One region of the Corynebacterium mustelae genome, then DNA from elsewhere that is predicted to be linked to it. Evidence: predicted binding sites of a transcription regulator. Region 1 holds the regulator's gene; the other holds the start of a gene.

Evidence for each region. Region 1 encodes LexA, which represses DNA repair genes until DNA is damaged. Its sites were predicted from a motif close to CGAACANNTGTTCG; they were not measured.
Region 2: CMUST_RS13350 (HNH endonuclease signature motif containing protein) is a predicted target of LexA. The motif match lies at 2,303-2,316, and genes of this name have one in related genera.

What each region holds. Positions count from the first base shown of each region.
Region 1 is NZ_CP011542.1:1,937,457-1,950,272, reverse strand. It holds gene CMUST_RS08880 (PTS fructose transporter subunit IIABC) at 1-1,542, opposite strand, end outside; gene CMUST_RS08875 (1-phosphofructokinase family hexose kinase) at 1,650-2,618, opposite strand; gene CMUST_RS08870 (DeoR/GlpR family DNA-binding transcription regulator) at 2,615-3,418, opposite strand; gene ptsP (phosphoenolpyruvate--protein phosphotransferase) at 3,768-5,468, shown strand; gene CMUST_RS08860 (DeoR/GlpR family DNA-binding transcription regulator) at 5,542-6,321, opposite strand; gene lexA (transcriptional repressor LexA) at 6,687-7,403, opposite strand; gene CMUST_RS08850 (hypothetical protein) at 7,729-8,187, shown strand; gene nrdR (transcriptional regulator NrdR) at 8,304-8,762, shown strand; gene hrpA (ATP-dependent RNA helicase HrpA) at 8,770-12,798, opposite strand.
Region 2 is NZ_CP011542.1:2,986,879-2,993,524, forward strand. It holds gene CMUST_RS13345 (serine/threonine protein kinase) at 1-1,053, shown strand, start outside; gene CMUST_RS13350 (HNH endonuclease signature motif containing protein) at 1,108-2,289, opposite strand; gene CMUST_RS13360 (acetate kinase) at 2,521-3,711, opposite strand; gene pta (phosphate acetyltransferase) at 3,711-5,084, opposite strand; gene CMUST_RS13370 (FAD-dependent oxidoreductase) at 5,377-6,646, shown strand, end outside.

The sequences.
Region 1 (12,816 bases):
CCCTAAGATGACTCCAAGAACAAGAGCAGACGATCCGGACATTCCAGCTAGCCAGTCCTGTAATGCTGTGAGCACCGCGGCGAGTGGACGTCCTAGGAAGAGGAACATAAGTAAGCCCACACCCAAGGACGCGACCAAGGGGATAATAACGACTGGCATTAGAGAGCCAAGGATACGTGGAACGCGCAGCTGAGCTAACCACATTGCTAGAAGGCCTGCAATGATGCCCGTGATAAGGCCGCCAATAAAGCCCGCCCCAAGTGTGACTGAGATTGCACCTCCGACGAAGCCAGGTGCAATGCCCGGGCGACCAGCAAGGGCATAGGCGATATATCCAGATAATGCAGCCACGACGAAGCCCATGGCAGCCTGTCCGATGGCAAAGAATACCGCTCCGAGATACAGGCTTAGCCCAGATCTGTCGAATGACATTTGGGCGCCGTCGATAAGCAGTGAATGGCCAGGAAGATTGGTAATGGAATATTCCGTGGCGATATGCATCCATCCGTTGGCCATATCGTAACCGCCGACGAGGAAGCCCAAAGCTAGTAGCAATCCGCCAGCTGCCACGAATGGAACCATATAGGATACGCCAGTCATGATGGCTTGTTGCAGTCGTTTTCCGATGCTAAGACTGCTTGCTGCCGCAGCGGTAGTGTCATCAGATGGAGCTCCTGTAGCTCCTGAGACCCGTGGAGCTTGCGGGTTAGAAACCGCAGCAATTGCTTCATCAATCATCACACTAGGCTCGTTAATTGCCCGCTTGACACCAGATTCGATCACAGGTTTGCCAGCGAAACGCTGCCTATTTTTCACTCCGATATCGGTTGCAAAAATAACAGCATCGGCGTTTTGAACAATGTCGTCAGCAAGCGGCGTGATTGAGGAGGATCCCTGGGTTTCTACGTGCAATACGACGTCGTCGCGATCGGCTGCTGCCTGGGCTAATGAATCTGCTGCCATGTATGTGTGCGCAATTCCGGTTGGGCAGGCTGTTATGGCTGCGATCGTGAAGGTGCCTTTGTCAGCAGGTACGTTCTTGGTCACGTGGGAAGTTGGTTCCGAGGAAACCTGCGGGGTTTTTTCTGGTGTCTTCACCACACCTGTCACTAATGTGACGAGTTCTTCCTTGGTCGATGCGCTGCGAAGTGCAGAAACGAATTCTTTACGCACCAGGGCACGTGCCAATGTTGAGAGGATTTTTAAATGTGTTTTTCCAGCCCCAGCTGGTGCTGCAATCAAGAAAATGAGGTCTGCCGGGCCATCGGGGCCAGAGAAATCTACTGGACTGCTGAGCCTGGCAAATGCCAGTGTCGGTTCCTCGACGGCTTCCGATCGGCAGTGCGGAATGGCTATCCCGCCGGGAACACCCGTTGGGGATTTTTGCTCTCTGGCGATGGCGTCGTCGAAAAGCAATTCTGCGTTGGTAGCACGCCCGGCAGAAGTCACCGCTACTGCCAGGTTTTTAATTACTTCAGATGGGGTATCACCAAGATTAGCGTCCAATTCAACTAACTGTGGTGTAATGATGTTCTCAGACATATACAGTCCTTAGATAGTGGGCAACAGTGTTGGGTTTTTAGTTGTCAAACTTAACTAGGTCGGGTGTTGGCTGTCGCATTTCTCGCGTCCATTTCTAGCCTCAACGGCTACCGGAGTGGGCGTACAGAAACCATACTTGTATCTACTTGATCTGGGGTGGGAATCGTTGTTCCTGGCAGCATAACCGCCGCTTGTCCGTATGCAACTCCCAACGCTAGGGCATCTGCGAGGGCGAGTCCCGCAGCTTGACCCATAACGAAACCTGCCAAAGTACAATCACCCGCACCAACCGTTGAAACGACTTGGGTGGGTGGTGTGTTTGCTACCCAGGCAGTTTCGGAGGTGGCAAGGACGGCCCCTGCGGCTCCTAGCGTTATCAATGCCATTTCGACACCTTTGGCTACCAGTTGATTCGCTGCTGAAACTACTGGGAGATAATCTCCGTTCATAGCCGCTTTTTCTAGATCTTCCCCCGCTACGCCTATTATCTGGCCAAGTTCAATGCTGTTGGGAGTAAGTAAGGTAGGAGCATCCTTCGGTAGTGTCGCAGCTACTTTTAAAAGGGGTTCGTTAGAAGTGTCAACCGCAATTTTTGGTGCTGGGGAAGAACTATTTCTGAGCAAACGAATCATGCGTGTGTACCAGTCAGTTGCTACTCCCGGCGGCAATGAACCAGCAAGTACCACCCAATCAGCGTCTTTTGCTTGAGCTAGGATTTCTGCCTCTAATGCCTGGACATCGGAATCACTCAATTGCGCACCAATACCATTGAGTTTCGTGGTTTCGCCATCTGGGTCCGCCAACGTTGTATTTACTCTGACTGGGAAATCAGTGGGGGTTGTCGAAAACGGCAACCCTATTTCGTGGACAAGCCCGAGAAACGGATCATCATCGGATGCCGGAAAAATGGCCACGGTTGCTTTATTGGCTTTATACACGGCATGCGCCACATTGACGCCCTTGCCACCAGCTACAGACACTGCGGCGCTCAACCGCATTACTGTGCCTGGGACGAGCTTTTCTGTGAGCTGAAATGTCGAGTCGACGCTTGGATTGGGGGTGGCCGTGATAATCATGGAATCACCATTCTTGTGTTAAATGGGCAGAGTTTTTGGGAAAAATCTTCAGGTGCTTGTCGATCCGAAACAACGGTATCTATTTCAGAAAGCCCAGCAAAAGAAACTGCGGACTCACGGTTGATCTTCGTGGAATCGCACAAAACAACAGAGTATTTAGCTTGTTTAATCATGAGTGATTTAATTGTTGCTTCGCGTGGATCCGAGGTGCTTAATCCATGCGCGATGCTAAGTCCATTTGTGCCCATAAAAGCAATATCAGCACGTAGTCGCTGAAGTTCATTCACGGCTTGTGGCCCTACGATCGCTTGGGTTCGTGGTTTTACGATGCCGCCCAGGATGGTGACAGAAGAGACTCCAGCCGACGCTAAAGTATGAGCAATATTTGGAGAATTGGTCACGATATTCCATTGCTGGCCAACATATGTACGAGCGAGTGTTTGGGCGAAAGCCTCGGTTGTTGAACCAGCATCAATAAACATTGCTGCATTTGGCCCAGGAATGAAAGTAACGCCGATCTGTGCAATGGAGTTTTTGCGTCGCTGGGATTGTTGGATTGGCAGGTCATCGTACTCATCAACAGCACGTAGTTCGCTGGGTTTGGTGGACGATCCGGAAACCGCACCGCCATGAACCCTACGCAGCATTCCGTTTGTTTCTAGAAGTTTGAGATCCCGCCTAATTGTTTCTGCGGTGACATTGAACCGATTGGCAAGATCGGAAACAGTGCAACGTCCATGCTGATTAGTGATAGCGGCAATGAGGGATTGACGATTGGAAACTTCGGTAACGGTGGACATGGTTGTTCCGGGGTCACCTCCTTAAACTCCGAAACGTACGACGAATGTTAGCGTTTTTGTATGCATTAGTTATTGTCTATGCATCAACGGGGGTGTGTTGTGGGAAATAACATATCTAATGTTGTCTTTCTCGAATGTTGGGGAGATTCCAGGCAAAACGCCACTTTTCGACGCGCTGTCTTGTGGAAAATGTTGGATTTTATAGTAATTTTATGCCCATTTATTTTTGATTGTCAATGGATTGCGGAAATAATTGTTTTGATTTTCTGTGTTTTTTGGTTGCGGTGCTGTGAATTTTATGGTGTCCTATTCTTAATACCCACTCCAATGTGAAGACAGGTGACTGACAGTGAATAGTGTGAATAATGGCACTGTTTTTAAAGGCACTGCTGTGGTTCCCGGCGTTCGTTACGCTAAGGCAGTATGGATTAGCCCCCGGCCGGAACTTCCGCAAGCAGGTGATGTAATTAGCGAAGGGCAGCGTGAAGCCGAACAAGAGCGATTCATCCAGGCCGCCGATACCGTAGCCCAACGGCTAACCAGTCGTTCGGAGCATGCAGAGGGAGCTGCCGCCGAGGTTCTCAAAGCTACTGCGAGCATGGTTAACGATCGTGGTTGGCGTAAAGCCGTAATTAAGGGAATCCAAGGTGGACACCCAGCACCGTATGCGGTTGTTGCGGCAACGACAAAGTTTATTACTAAGTTTGAAGCCGTTGGTGGGGTGATGGCGGAACGCACCACGGATTTGCGCGATATTCGAGACCGCGTGGTAGCGGAGTTACGTGGTGAACCTGAACCTGGACTACCCGATGTCAATGAACGGGTTGTTTTATTTGCTGATGATCTTTCTCCCGCTGATACGGCAGCGCTGAATACTGACTACTTTGTGGGGTTGGTAACCGAGCTTGGTGGTCCGACATCACACACTGCGATTATCGCGCGTCAACTTAACGTTCCGTGCGTCGTTGCAGCCGGCGAAAAAGTGAAAGACATCAACCAAGGCGACATGGTGTTGGTTGACGGCTCGTTGGGCACGATCACGGTTGGAGCAGATCCAGAAACGGCGAAGGAAGCGGAACAAGAATCTAAACTCCTAGCCGAACGAATCGCTCAGTGGCGGGGACCTGCAATGACGAAAGACGGTCATCGGGTTCAACTGTTAGCTAATGTGCAAGATGGCGATGCAGCCCGCATCGCGGCCACACAGACACAAGCCGAAGGCATTGGCCTTTTCCGTACCGAACTGTGTTTCCTAAGCGCGACAACCGAACCTTCGGTTGACGAACAAGCGGAAGTCTACAAAAAGGTACTTGAACAATTCCCGGACTCGAAGGTGGTTGTCCGATCGTTAGATGCAGGATCTGACAAGCCAGTGGCATTCGCTACCATGGCCGATGAAGTGAATCCAGCTCTGGGCGTGCGTGGTTTACGTGTTGCCCGCGCAAATGAAGAACTTATGACCAGGCAGCTAGACGCAATCGCTAAGGCTTCTGAAGAACTTGGGCGCACCGAAGAAACATCACCAACATGGGTAATGGCACCTATGGTTGCGACAGCGCGTGAAGCAAAGTGGTTCGCTGGATTGTGTGCGGAACGCGGATTGACTGCGGGTGCAATGATCGAAGTTCCGGCAGCGTCGTTGATGGCGGACAAGATTATGCCGCACTTGGATTTCGTGTCTATTGGAACAAACGACCTTACCCAATATACGATGGCCGCCGACAGACTTTCGCCTCAACTGGCATACCTAACCGATCCGTGGCAACCTGCTGTCCTGCGTTTGATTGAGCATACATGCAAAGAAGGTCAACGTTTTAATACTGCAGTAGGTGTATGCGGCGAAGCCGCAGCAGACCCACTATTGGCCTGCGTCCTTACAGGCTTGGGCGTCAATTCTCTCTCTGCGGCATCGACTGCGATCGCTGGCGTAGGTGCGCAACTGGCAGCAGTTGATTTTGAAACCTGCAAACGAGCAGCTCAGGCAGCGCTTAATGCTGAAGGAGCAACAAATGCACGTGCGTTGGTGCGAGAGATTTTGCTAGGGGAGTAACCCTCATAATTGTTTTAGTGCCCGCTCGATTGGAATTGATCGAGCGGGCACCATTCGTAGGCAGGTGTCTAAATTAATTTGCAATGATTACTTGTACGTCGCGTTCGCGTAGTGCTTTGACAAAAGACTCAGGTGCATTGGCGTCGGTTATAAGGACGTCAATATCAGCCACTGTGCCAAAACTAACTAGATAATCTGTCCCCATTTTTGTAGAGTCACAAAGAACAACAACCTTGTGTGCATTGGTAATCATCGCAGATTTTATTGCCGCTTCTTGAGAATCCGCAGTTGAAAGACCATGATCAAGGGTCAAGGCATTGGTGCCTATGAATGCGACTTCTGCCCGCATTAGAGCAAGGGTACGAAGTGCGGTATCGCCGACAACTGCTTGCGTGATGCCACGAACCGATCCGCCAAGTAATTGGATTTCATCTAATCCGGAGTTAGCCAGTGTAAGTGCAATCGAAAGGCTATTGGTAACGATTGACCAATGCTTTGCTGATGGCTGCATGGCAATCATTTCAGCTAGTGCGGCGGTAGTGGTGCCTGCGTCAAGGAACATTCCGCCTTGGGATTCTGGTAGAAATTGTAAGGCGGCTTGCGCGATGGCGTTCTTCGCGCTTGAAGCAGAGCGGGCACGCGCGTCCAAACTGTACTCGGTAGTTTGAAACGTTTGATTGGCAACCGCACCGCCATGAACCCGGTGCACTACTCCTTCGCGATCAAGCACAGCTAAGTCACGTCGAATCGTTTCCGCGGTAACGTCGAATCGTGCGGCCAATTCGGTTACATTGACGCGACCTTCTACCGCAGTGAGAGAGGCTATCTGGCGGCGACGTTCCTCCGAGTACATTCTTTCGACGCTCCTTTAATGTGCAATATCAAAAACAATCTCAACATCAACTATGGCTTGGTTTTGTCCGATTGCTTATTGGTCTGATGTGCTTACTTTGTTTATTCTTGCATGCCTTAAGCCCACGCAACCGCAGAATTCAAAAGTGAATTCATGCATTTTCGGACATAAAAGAAGGACCCTACCAGATTTTTTAAAGCTAAATGCAGGAAAATCCAACACGATTGTTGGATTGAAAGTGGTTTTGTGATCTCCAATACACCCCCTTTATGGGGGTGTATATTGTGAGGTTGTGATGGGTTTCTATAGTGCTAAAGCGGGCAATGAAAGATTTATTCCACAGCTTGTTTCTAGCAGGATGTTACTCAAAGCTTACGCATAACAGAAACGACTTTTCCGAGGATTTCCGTTTCAGCGGTGACAGGGATTGGGGTGAATGCTTCATTGTGGGGGAGAAGCCATGTTCCGCTTTCATCTTTAAAGAATTCTTTGACGGTCGCCTCCTCGTCAATCATGGCAGCAACAAACTCGCCTTGCTCTGCAACTTTCTGGGAGCGAATTACCACCCAGTCACCATTGAGGATTCCGGCATCTCGCATGGATTCGCCCACAACCTGGAGCATGAATAGATCGCCATTGCCAACTATTTCTTCGGGAAGAGGGAAGTAGGCAGATACGTTTTCCTCTGCCAGTATCGGGTTCCCGGCGGCTATGCTGCCAACCACTGGGATGAACTGGGGGGATGATGCTTCCTCGGAGGGGGGTGTTAGAGTATTTTTTCCAGTCTTGGTTTTGGGGCCAGCTTTGGGTAAATCATCACCGGGGAGAGTGCGAACATCGACAGCGCGAGGCTTATTGGGATCGCGGCGTAAAAAGCCCTTGCGTTCAAGCTCTTTTAGTTGGTAGGCCACTGAAGACGTGGATTGGAGTCCTGCGGCATCGCCGATCTCCCTGATGCTCGGTGGATAACCGCGAAGGATTACGGCATCGCGAATTACTTGAAGTATGCGCCGTTGGCGTTCCGTTAGTGAGTCAAGATCGGATTTTCCGGTGGGTGTTGCGGTTGTTTTTTTCCGGGGCATGAATTCTCCTAGGTTGGTCTGTCGATTAATGATTCTAGTCTTTGTTCGAACAAACTGCACGTTTTTTACAAAAAATGTCGCTTAAATTCTTCTTCGTGTTGTTCGATAGTGCAGCTCTTTTGCCTTATAGCCTAGTCGAACACCGCTTTTTTAAACACACTTGTTTGAAAATATTTCGAAAAATCTTGACAACCATTTGTTCGAAGCGCATAATTCGAATCAGATTAGATTTTCGAACAAATAAGCGGTGAATGGCCGGTCTGTGTTGGTCTGAAACGATATCCTGCTTTCAATTGTTTAAACCAAAAATACTAAGGAGAAGAAAATGACCATTACTTCGGGAAATGTTTATCAAAAAAACGGTTCATTGCTGCCTCATAACAAGATCGTGCCCCTGCAACGGTCTCGTGGGGCTGAACTAGTGGTGCCTCCGGCAGATACCTGGGATGGTGATCGTCTTCCCCTTGGAGTTAGTGGTATTCACCAGGTTCGAACGTTAAGTGCATATGGGCGTTGCGCCACACCCGCATCCATCCCGGTGGACAAGCTTAATTCCGATCACATTGATGCGGATTCTTGTTCGAATTGGAAAACGGTTTCTAGTTCGACAGACTCTTATGAACCACAGGTTGGTGGATTGAAAAACTACATATTTGGTTTGTTGTTTGGTTCGATTATTGGTATCGGTTTTTACCTTACTGGACAGGTCGGCATCGATGATACTGCGGTGGAAAGCGACTATCCTGCGGTTGCTTATTCGAATGGTGGTGCGGGTTCGCAGTAGTGACAGTGCTTTGCAGTGGTATTCACCAGGGCGCATTTGTGAGCAATCATCAACTAACAAGTACGATGTTATTGTTTAGAACGTGCGCGTACCAGGATTCTGGTTAAGGAGCAATGATGCATTGTCCATTCTGTCACCATGAACAATCTAAAGTCATCGATTCTCGGGTAATTGATAGTGGCACCGCCATCCGGCGGCGGCGTGAATGCGCCTCCTGTTCTGGCAGATTTACCACGATAGAAAAGGCTCAGTTACTGGTTGTTAAGCGAAATGGGCTGACAGAACCATTCAGCCGGGAAAAAGTTATCGTTGGTGTACGCAGGGCATGCCAGGGTAGGGACGTTGGCGATGATGCATTGAAACGATTGGCTCAGGAGGTCGAAGAAACTGTGCGTAGCCATGGCAGTTCCCAGATACACGCTAATGACATTGGTCTTGCAATACTGGAGCCATTGCGTGAGTTGGATGAAGTTGCATATTTGAGGTTCGCTTCAGTGTATAAGTCATTCGAATCAGCTGAAGATTTTGAATCGGAAATCCGTTTGATGAATCGACGGGATCGAAATGCTAATTAGACCTTGGTTACCGTAGATTGGCGATCTTTTTAGCAATTTTCGATTCTGAAACCTTTTCCGTCGTCCCTAATCGCTGCGCAAATAAGCTAACTCGAAGTTCTTGTAGTAGCCAGCAAACTTCTTTGACCTCGGTTGTTTTTTCTCTTCCCCTTGGTAGTTGTGCAAGTCTATTTTTTAGCTGATCTTCTAACCTGTTGATAGTTTCTTGTCGGTCAGCGTCCCGATCCGGATTTACAGACATATCGTCAAGGCGGGTGGTTACGGCCTGTAAATATCTTGTTAAATGCTTTAATCGCGACATACCGTGGATTGCCAAGGCGTTGGGAGGAAGAAGGAATTCAAGTTGGTGTGAAATATCATCGATCCCCGGCCCTTCCCATTTGTCCAATTCGTGACGGATAGCCAAATATTGGGCCAACGCTGGTGCCAATGTCACAATAGTTTGCCGTACGATCGTCGGTATTCGTGGTGAGATTTGCTGCAACAGATTCTTGAAAGCTGCTGGTGTTCGAACCGGGCCGCCCAAGGCAAGTAGTTCGTCTCGAATGGCAGCTACGCGCGCGTCTTCAACTAAGCCGGTAGCTCCGCCATGCGGATAGTTTTCGACAGCGACCCGCTGTTGAAGCGGCAGACCGTTGAGCATTTTCTGCGGGGTTACCTGTATTTTTCGTAATAAAAGGGTAAGTGTTGTGGTCAACATGGCAGCATCAGCCTCCGCCTTGGTGCCCAATACCTTTAGAGCTACGCCATCACCCGTGGCAACCAGTGCTGGATAAGCTGTAACGTTTTGACCATCAACCGTGGTTACAACTTCTTCCGCGATAACGCCTAGGGTCTGATCGGTCCATTCCGCAGTGGCTTTTTGTTCGATGTCTTTACTGACCCGAGAAACTGAGGATTTAATTTGACCTGCTCTACGAGTTTTGAGTTCTGCCAGGTTTTTATCAGAGTCGATAATCTTTCCACGTTTATCTACGGCGGCAAAAGTTATCTTTAGGTGTGGTGGTAATTTATGTATTTTGAAATCTCCCGCAGCTATGCCAGAACCACCTATTGTATGTAGTGCATTTGCAAGTTGTTGCGTCAATCCACCTGGCTTTTGAGGATCTAAATGTGGAAGTGCTAACCGGGCAAAATCTGGTGCAGGAACAACAGTGCGGCGTAACGGCTTGGGCAGGGTCTTGATGAGTTCGGTTATAAGCTCCTCCCGCATTCCGGGAACTAACCATTCGAACCCTTCCGGTTTCGTCCCGGCTAGCAGGGGAACTGGAATGTGGACTGTCACGCCATCACCTAAAGTCCCTGGCATAAATTGGTAGCTCAGGTCGAAGGTTAGCGATCCATACGCCCATGTATCAGGAAATGCGGATTCTGTGATGCAATCCGCTTCCTCGGTGACAAGAGCATCTGGATCGAAGTCAAGAAGTCGCGGCTGTTTCCGATAGGTTGCTTTCCACCACTTATCAAAACTGGGCCCAGAAGTGACGTCGGTTGGGATCCTAGCGTCGTAAAAAGCGAATAGTGTATCTTCGTCAACAACAATGTCTCTTCGGCGGGCACGATCTTCCAACTCTCGTGCGGTTTGGAGCATTTGATCGTTGTGTTTGTAGAAGTCATGCTGGGTATTCCATTGCCCCTCAACCAGTGCATGTCTGATAAACATCTCTCGTCCTAGATCGATATTTATCCGATGGAGCGGGACTTTGCGACCGGTGATTATAGGAACCCCGTAGAGAGTAGATGTTTGTTCGACCATTGCTGTAGCCTGCTTGGTCGACCAGTACGGGGCGGAATACTGGTGTTTGAGCAGGTCCTTCGCCAGGTTTTCTATCCATTGTGGTTGTATCTGGGCGACTCCTCGTGCCCACAACTGGGAAGTTTCAACCAGTTCCGCCGCCATAACGTATTCGGGTTTAGCCTTAGACAAAGCGGACCCAGGGAAAATTTTAAAGTTGGTGTTCCGGCAGCCAAGGTACTCTCGCGTTTGTTCATTGCGGATGCCAATATGGGAGAGCAACCCCGCCAATAATGACTGATGTACCGCATCAGATACTCCGGATAAATCGGCCAGGGGAGATGAAATGACATTGTCGGCAGCACTGGCACCTAGCCGTTCCCACCCTAGTTGGTCGATCACATTGTGCAATTGGCGAACCAAGTCAAACCACTCTCGTATTCGCATGTAATGCAGAAATTCCGTCTGCATCCGTCGTCGAAAAGCATTACCACTGGTATCGGCGCGGAGTTGAGTGATGTATTGCCACAATAAGAGTAACGAAACGAAGTCTGAATTTTTATCTTTAAACCGGGCATGCAGTTGGTCGGCTTGCGCTTGGTGTTCTAAAGGGCGTTCCCGTACGTCCTGAATTGTTAATGCCGCCACGATGATTATTACTTCAGACAAACAACCTTTTCTATGCGCTTCCACCAACATTCGAGCCATTCGGGGATCCACGGGAATACGCGCAATACTTTTACCAATCTTGGTTAGCTTTGGCATACCAGACGGGGATTGTGATGTATGCAGTGCTCCTAGTTCGTTGAGTAATAACAGCCCATCGCGAATGGCGCGAGTATCTGGCGCTTGGACAAAGGGAAAATCCTCGATGCTGCCTAACCTCAAGGCAGCCATTTGCAAGATGACGCTTGCTAAGTTGGTGCGAAGAATTTCTGGATCGGTAAATTCTGGGCGTGATTCGAAGTCTTCTTCGGAATATAACCGGATAGCGATTCCGTCCGCTACGCGGCCACAACGTCCTGAACGTTGGTTCGCACTGGCTTGGGAAATAGGCTCGATAGGTAGTCGCTGGACTTTCGTGCGAGTTGAATAACGCGAAATCCGCGCAGTACCAAGATCTACAACAAAATGAATTCCTGGAACCGTAAGTGAGGTTTCTGCGATATTCGTAGCCAGAACGATACGGCGACTACCATGTGGCTGAAAAACTTTATGCTGCTCTTGGTTAGATAACCGACCGTAGAGGGGAACAACTTCAACTCCTCGCCAGTTTTTACTTTCCAAAACCTCGCGTGCATCTCGTATGTCGGACTCGCCGGGGAAGAAGCACAAAATATCGCCGTCACCGTACCCCATGAGCTCTTCAATAGCGGAAATGAGTCCGTCAATAGGGTCTATGTCAATCAGTTTTTCGCCGTGTTGTATCTTCAGCGGGCGATAGAGAATCTCCACTGGATACGTTCGCCCCGACACTTCGATGATCGGTGCGGGATTTCCAGAAGCGTCGGCGAAGTGACGTGCGAATCGCTCGGGGTCAATCGTCGCGGAGGTGATAATCACCTTAAGGTCAGGTCGCTTGGATAAAAGTTGCTTGAGATAGCCAAGTAAGAAATCGATGTTGAGACTTCGCTCATGCGCCTCATCAATGATGATGGTGTCATATGCGTTTAGGTATCTATCACGTTGCATTTCTGCGAGTAAAATACCGTCGGTCATTAGTTTTACTGCGGTGTGCGGTTTCACGTTGTCATCAAACCGAATTGCATATCCAACCGACTCGCCTATGTCTTGTTTCAATTCACTGGCAATTCGTTCTGCCACTGTTCGAGCCGCTAACCGGCGTGGTTGCGTATGCCCGATCAGTCCCCGGCGACCACGACCGATGTCGAGACAAATCTTCGGAATCTGGGTGGTTTTGCCGGAACCGGTTTCGCCAGCGATGATGACTACTTGATGCGAGGCTATTGCCTCCGCGATATCGTCTCGCCGTGCAGACACCGGAAGCGAATCTGGGTAAGAGATATCAGAGATTAAGGCGTCTCGCTTTTCGACGACAGCTGTTGCGCGTTCAATATCTGCAGCAATGGCTGCGAATGCTTTGGATGTGCGAGCTTTTGCTAATCGACGCCGAAACACATGTTCATCCGCGATCGTCACCTGTGTTAGCTTCGCGATCAACGGGGTTCGTAACGATATAGCCTCAGCAGTATCTGGTTGCGGATGGGGGTGATCGCCTGTAGCAGGACGACGGCTGCTTGATGTTACTTTTCTTGGATGGTTATTGTGTTTCATAGTCATAGCTGTTGAGCGATTTTA
Region 2 (6,646 bases), 1.0 Mb from region 1:
GAACGCAGTATCCGCATCACTCCGCCAGAAGTAGTAGCTGCTTTGCACGCACCGCTGCTTGATCGGGCAGATCCGGGGGCAGCGATGATCGCAGGGTCGAGTTACACCGAACCTTCCGAAGCATTAGAGACAATGCGAGAAGCAATAGCACAGGAGGAGTTTTCACAAAGTAAAGAAATCCCGCTAGGTATTGTTCGTTCCCTATTAGACCTTGGGTTTACCAGTGAGGCACAAAATTGGCTTAATACATTAGGGCCTTCAATGGGAACCGACTGGCGCTACCAGTGGTACGCAGGCATTACAAGCTTGTTGCTTGATGATTACTCCGAGTCTCAAATAGCTTTCAATAACGTATTCAGTATCCTTCCTGGAGAAGCTGCCCCGAAACTTGCGCGCGCGGCAGTAAGTGAGATCATTTTGCAGTCGCAGGGATTTGCCAATACGCCGTTATTAAAGCCAGAGACTGCTATTGAAGCTGCATCATTAAAGGGCGAGATTGTTAATGAGATGGCAGGCCTTTGGTCGAAGCTCACTCAGGATCCTGCAGTATTGCGCTATAAGGCAATTTACATGTATGCCCTGGTGTGGGCGACAAATCCGACGACGGTTAGTTCGGGTTTCGGGTTAGCTCGGCAGTTGATGGCTGAGCAGCAGGTGGATATGGCGGTTCAGGCACTAGATAAGGTTCCTGCAGCTTCAATGCATCATAGGATGGCACAGCTGACTAGCATTTTGTATCTCACGTCCCAATCCCCTAATGAGCAGAGGATTCGGCGAGCTGCTCGCCGACTAGAGGAAATTCCCACTAACGAGCCGAGGTTTTTACAGGTTCAAATTGCGGTGCTCAATGCGGCATTGCAGTGGTTGCGTTCTGAGAATCTTGAAGCTTCCGCTAGCAAAAATGATTTGTTCGATTATCCGTTTACCCAGATGGGGTTGCGTGAGGGGTTGGAGCGTGCGTTGCGGTTGCAGGCGCGTAGTGCCCCGTCGGCTGCGCATCGGTATCAACTGGTGGATACCGCTAATAAGGTTCGGCCACGCACGTGGTTTTAATACAGCACTGCTAGGCCGCTAACCATTGTGGTTGCGGCCGTTGGCGGGTGTGTTTTAGGCTTCGGGTGGTGGTTTATCGATAGCACTCATTCGCGCTGCGTAGGCGGCAAGTCCTCGTTTATTTGCGCGGTGTCGGTTTCTTCTAATAGTGCCGTCGGGCATTTGGTAATAGGTTAGTCCGGTGGCAGGGTCGGTGATGACTCTGCCGTTTTTAATGGTGGGGCCGTCGTCGTTTTTGAGGTTGTGTTTTCGGCACAGTGGGCATAGGTTTTCGGGGCTGGTTTTCCCGCCTGTCGCGAAGGATTGGATGTGGTGGGTTTCGCAGCGGATTGCGTTGATGGTGCAGTCGGGGTGTTGGCACACGAGGTGGCTGAGGATGCTGAGGAATCGGTCGTTGGCGTCGGCAAGGCGTTTGATTTCGAGTACGTTTTGCGGTCGCATGACGCCGGTGTGGTCTTTGTAGATTGTGACGGCGAATCCGTATTTTTCGAGTCGCCGGTTTGCTATGTCATTGATGTTTACGACTACTCCGTTGGTGTCGACGACGGTGCCATCAATGTTTTTCGTTAGTTCCCAGTCGGGGATGATGATGCATGGGCGTTGCCGTAGGTCTCGCGGGTTTTCGGGGTTTTCCCAGGCTTCGGCGTATTCGATTTCTTTAATAGGGGTGGCAATCCGGCGGTAGAGGGCTTTGGCGTGGCCCTCTGCTTCGTCGACAGCGTTGTGGGAGTGGACGAGGGCTCGGGCTTCGGGGGTAAGTGAGCTGCGCAAGTGTTCGGCTTGTTCTGTGGGGAGTTTAGCAATGATGTAGCTCATTCCGTCAGCATCTGGGGTTGCGGAGTAGCGTAGGTGCCATTTGCGGTTGCGGGTGTATCCGCCGTTGAGCTTTTCGACGACGGCGGTGACGTGTTGTTTGTTTTCGTCTACGGTGCGGCTGCGGGCGTCGTCGAAAAGCTGCGCTCGCAGTGCTTGCCTGTCGACGTCGGGGTTTGTCAGTTTGCGTGAGGTGATCGCAATATCGCGGAGGATTTCGAAGCAGATTCCGTCGGCCTGAGCTAGTTCTTCGGATTCGTAGACTTTCGCAGTAGCGATCATTCGGCTCGCGGTGGCTTGCGAGATCCCCAGTGCTGTAGAAAGTTCAATTTTATCCATGCCTGTTTCTTTAATGGCGAGGAGAAGTTCCGCCCCTCGCTGCGCTAGCTGCGCGTATGCGATAAAGATTTCTGGCATGTCCATGATCTAAGGGTATTGAACACACGTGCGCCTTAGCAATGGGTTTAGGAAGTTTCTATGCGTGGTTGTGCCTGCTTATATGCCAGATAAGAATTTCGGGGTTTCGGGAACCGTTCCGGGGTTTCGGTGAGTCTTATTAAAGAATGGGCACTTTTCGATTCGGGGGCACCCACCTGAGATTCTTTAAGCAAAAACCGGGCTGATAATGTATCAGCCCGGTTTTCTTTAATAAGGTTAGCTGGCGAGTTTTTTCGCATACCTGGCGATTGCCAGCTCTTCATTGGTCGGCACGACCCACACTTTGATGCGAGAGTCGTCGGTAGAGATGAGCCGCGGCCCGGTGTTGGGTTGGTTGTTGCGCTCTTCGTCTATTTTGATGCCGTACATTTCCAGTCCGGCTAATGCATCGGCTCTCACGAAGGTGGCGTTTTCGCCGACACCTGCGGTAAAGGTGATGGCGTCGACGTTTCCAAGTGTGATCATGTAGGAGCCGATGTAGCGGCGCAGTTGGTGGATGTAGACGTTATAGGCAAGCCAAGCGTCTTGGTCTCCGTCATCAATTTTGGCACGTAGTTCTCGGAAGTCATTGACTCCGGAGATTCCTTTGACACCGGACTGTTTGTTTAATAGGGAGTCGATCTCATCGATGCTCATGCCTGCGGTGCGGTGGAGGTGGAACACGATACCGGGATCGATGTCGCCGGAGCGGGTGCCCATGACCAATCCGGCTAGCGGGGTCATGCCCATGGAGGTGTCGATGGGCTGTCCGGCTTTAATGGCTGCGCAGGAGGCACCGTTGCCGAGGTGGAGGGTGATCTGGTTGATGTGGTCGGATTCCATGAGTTCGTGCACTTTGTGTGACACGTATTCGTGGCTGGTGCCGTGGAATCCGTAGCGGCGCACTCCGTTTTCGGCGGCGACTTCGGCGTTGATGGCATAAAGCGCGGCGGCTGGCGGCATGGCGTGGAAAAACCCGGTGTCGAATACTCCAATGTGCGGAATGTCTGGCAGTAGTTCCCGTGCCACTTCCACGCCTTGAATGTTTGCTGGATTGTGCAGCGGCGCTAGTGGGATTAGGTCGCGTACCATCTCAAGGATTTCATCGGTGATGATTTCCGGTTTGCTAAATAGGATTCCGCCGTGAACGAGCCGGTGTCCGACGGCGACAAGGTCTACGTCGAGCGGGCCGCAGCCGTGTTCGCCCATGAGTTTGAAAGAAAGGTCCAATCCGGTTGCGTGGTCAGGGATTGGTGCTTTAATGGTGTGTTTTTCACCTGCGTGTTTCAGGGTGATGGTCCCCTCGGTTTCTCCGATTTGTTCGACGAGACCGGAGGCGAAGGGCTCGTCAGTTGCGTGTTGGTCGGGGTCGACAAGTTGGAATTTGATGGAGGAGGAACCGGAGTTGAGCACGAGGACGAGGGACATTAAGCTTTGCCTCCTGTTGCCTGGATCGCGGTGATTGCCACGGTGTTAACGATGTCGGGGACGGTCGCGCCGCGGGATAGGTCATTGACTGGCTTATTAAGGCCTTGGAGGATGGGACCAACGGCGAGGGCATGGCCGGTGCGTTGCGCGGTTTTGTATCCGATGTTTCCAGCTTCAAGGTCCGGGAAGATAAACACATTTGCTTGGCCAGCTACCTTGGAGTCGGGTAGCTTTTTGGCTGCTACACCGGGATCCATGGCTGCGTCGAATTGCAGGGGGCCGTCGACAAGCAAAGCGGGGTCTTTTTCTTGGGCGATCCGGACGGCCTCTGTCGCACGGTCTACGTCTGGGCCGGTGCCGGAGGTGCCGGTGGAGTAGCTGAGGATCGCTACTTTAGGATCAATACCGAATTGGGCTGCGGTGCGAGCCGAGATGACCGCAATTTCCGCAAGTTGTTCTGCGGTGGGGTTGGGGTTGACTGCGCAGTCACCGAATGCCCACAGTTTTCCGCGCATGACCATAATGAATATGGAGGATACGACTGAGGCGCCGGGGACGGTTTTAATGATCTGGAAGGAGGGTTTGATGGTGTGTGCGGTAGTGTGCGCAGCACCGGATACCATGCCATCGGCCAGGCCCTTATGGATCATCATGGTTGCATAGTAGGAGATGTCCTTCATGGTTTCTTTGGCTTCTTCGAGGGTCATCCCTTTGTGTTTGCGAAGCTCATAGAATTCTTGGGCAAATTCCTCAGCGCGGGCGTCGTTAAGCGGGTCCGCAATATTTGCATTTGATAGATCTAAGCCTAGTTCCACGCCACGGGCCAAGACGGTTGCCGGGTCGCCCAATATGGTTAGCTGGCAAATGCGTTCCCGTAGAAGCTGGTCAGCTGCGGTTAAGATTCGGTCATCGTCGCCTTCTGGCAAGACGATGTGTGCTTGATTTTGCTTAGCCCGGTTTAATAGCCAGTGTTCGAAAACATCAGCATTCATAACCTGTTGCGCTTCAGTGGTGCGTGCCGCTTCCGTTGCTGTGGTCAACGATTGTTCGCCGACGACAATGGCCGCAATTTTTGCTCCAAGCTCTGCCGCCTCGATCCGAGCGAGTTCGGTTATGGTAGCTTCTTCAGCTGCTTGGATAACCATGGCCACGCCCAGTGCTGCCGCGGATCGAGCGTCAAAGTTTAAATTTCCGGTGCCGGTATAGACCACGGGGTCATCCGATGCGTGTTTCAGGACATCGGCGATTTCCGGTGTTTCATGGACCAGTGGACGTATGTTGACGCCTAATGCGTTAGCAAATTCGGCAACTTCCGCTGGGTTAAGACGGCGGCCGATGGCGGTGAGCAACACGGAGCGAGTAGTTTGGGTCACCAGAAATCCCTTCTCTTTATTACAGCGAGTGTGAGACAGGCGTCAAAAACCTGCCGCCTGTGAATCAACCCATAAGTTTACAAGGTTTAGTTCCCCTATGGGCGCTTCGTATTAGCAAAAATACTTATCTCATGAAAAGTTTTTACCGCATGCCCCGTAGCAATTACTTTCTTTAATAAAGCGGATAACTATTGCCCAGCGACTATTGGGCGTAAAGTGCTAAGGGGCGTGTAAGTATCCACGCTGTGAAATGTATGTGTTGTTTTAGTGTTCTAAGGATTTCGAAGCGACTATGAGCTCAACCTCGTTAGATTCTTCCCGCCCATTACGCGTAGCGGTGGTCGGCGCGGGCCCGGCCGGTATTTATGCTTCTGATTTGTTGATGAAGTCTGGTACCGATGTCGAGATTGATTTGTTTGAGCGGATGCCGGCTCCGTTTGGGCTGATCCGTTATGGTGTTGCCCCGGATCATCCCCGTATTAAAGCGATTGTTAATTCCTTGCACGCGATTATGGAGAAACCGCAGCTGCGATTCTTGGGCAACGTTGCGGTGGGAACTGACGTAACGGTTGAGCAATTGCGCCAGTTCTATGATGCCATCGTGTTTTCTACCGGCGCAGTAGCGGACCGGGATTTGGATATTCCTGGGCAGGATTTGGCTGGTTCGCATGGTGCGGCGGAGTTTGTCGGTTTCTATGACGGCAATCCGGATTTTAAGCGGGATTGGGATTTGTCTGCTGAAAAGGTCGCGGTTATCGGGGTGGGGAACGTGGCGTTGGATGTGGCGCGCATTCTGGCCAAGACGGGTGATGAGTTATTGGTGACTGAGATTCCGGACAATGTGTATGCGTCGCTGAAGAATAATAAGGCCACCGAGGTGCACGTGTTTGGCCGCCGGGGCCCGGCCCAGGCGAAGTTCACGCCGTTGGAGCTGAAGGAATTGGATCACTCCCCTACCATTGAGGTGATCGTCGATCCGGAAGATATTGATTACGATGCTGCCAGCGAACAGGCACGGCGGGATTCAAAATCGCAGGATTTGGTGTGCCAGACGTTGGAGCAATATGCAATGCGGGATCCGCAGGGCGCGCCGCATAAGCTTTTCATTCATTTCTTCGAATCCCCAGTGGAAATTCTTGGCGAAAACGGCAAGGTTGTGGGGTTAAAAACCGAGCGTATGCAGTTGGACGGTTCCGGCGGCGTTACTGGTACCGGCACATTCACGACATGGCCGGTGCAGTCTGTGTATCGCGCGGTGGGTTACCGTTCGGACGCGGTGACAGGCGTGCCGTTTGATGCTGAGTCCGCGGTCATCCCGAACGATGGTGGACATGTGCTGGATCCGGATTCTAGGCAGCCGGTTCCTGGGTTATACGCAACGGGCTGGATTAAGCGCGGCCCGGTTGGGTTGATCGGCAATACCAAGTCGGATGCGAAGGAAACCACGGAGATGCTGTTGGCTGATTACGCTGCGGGTAAGCTCCAGGCTCCGGCGCAGCCGTCTAAGGATGCCGTGTTGGAATTCCTGAATGCGCAAGGTATCACGTTTACCACCTGGGATG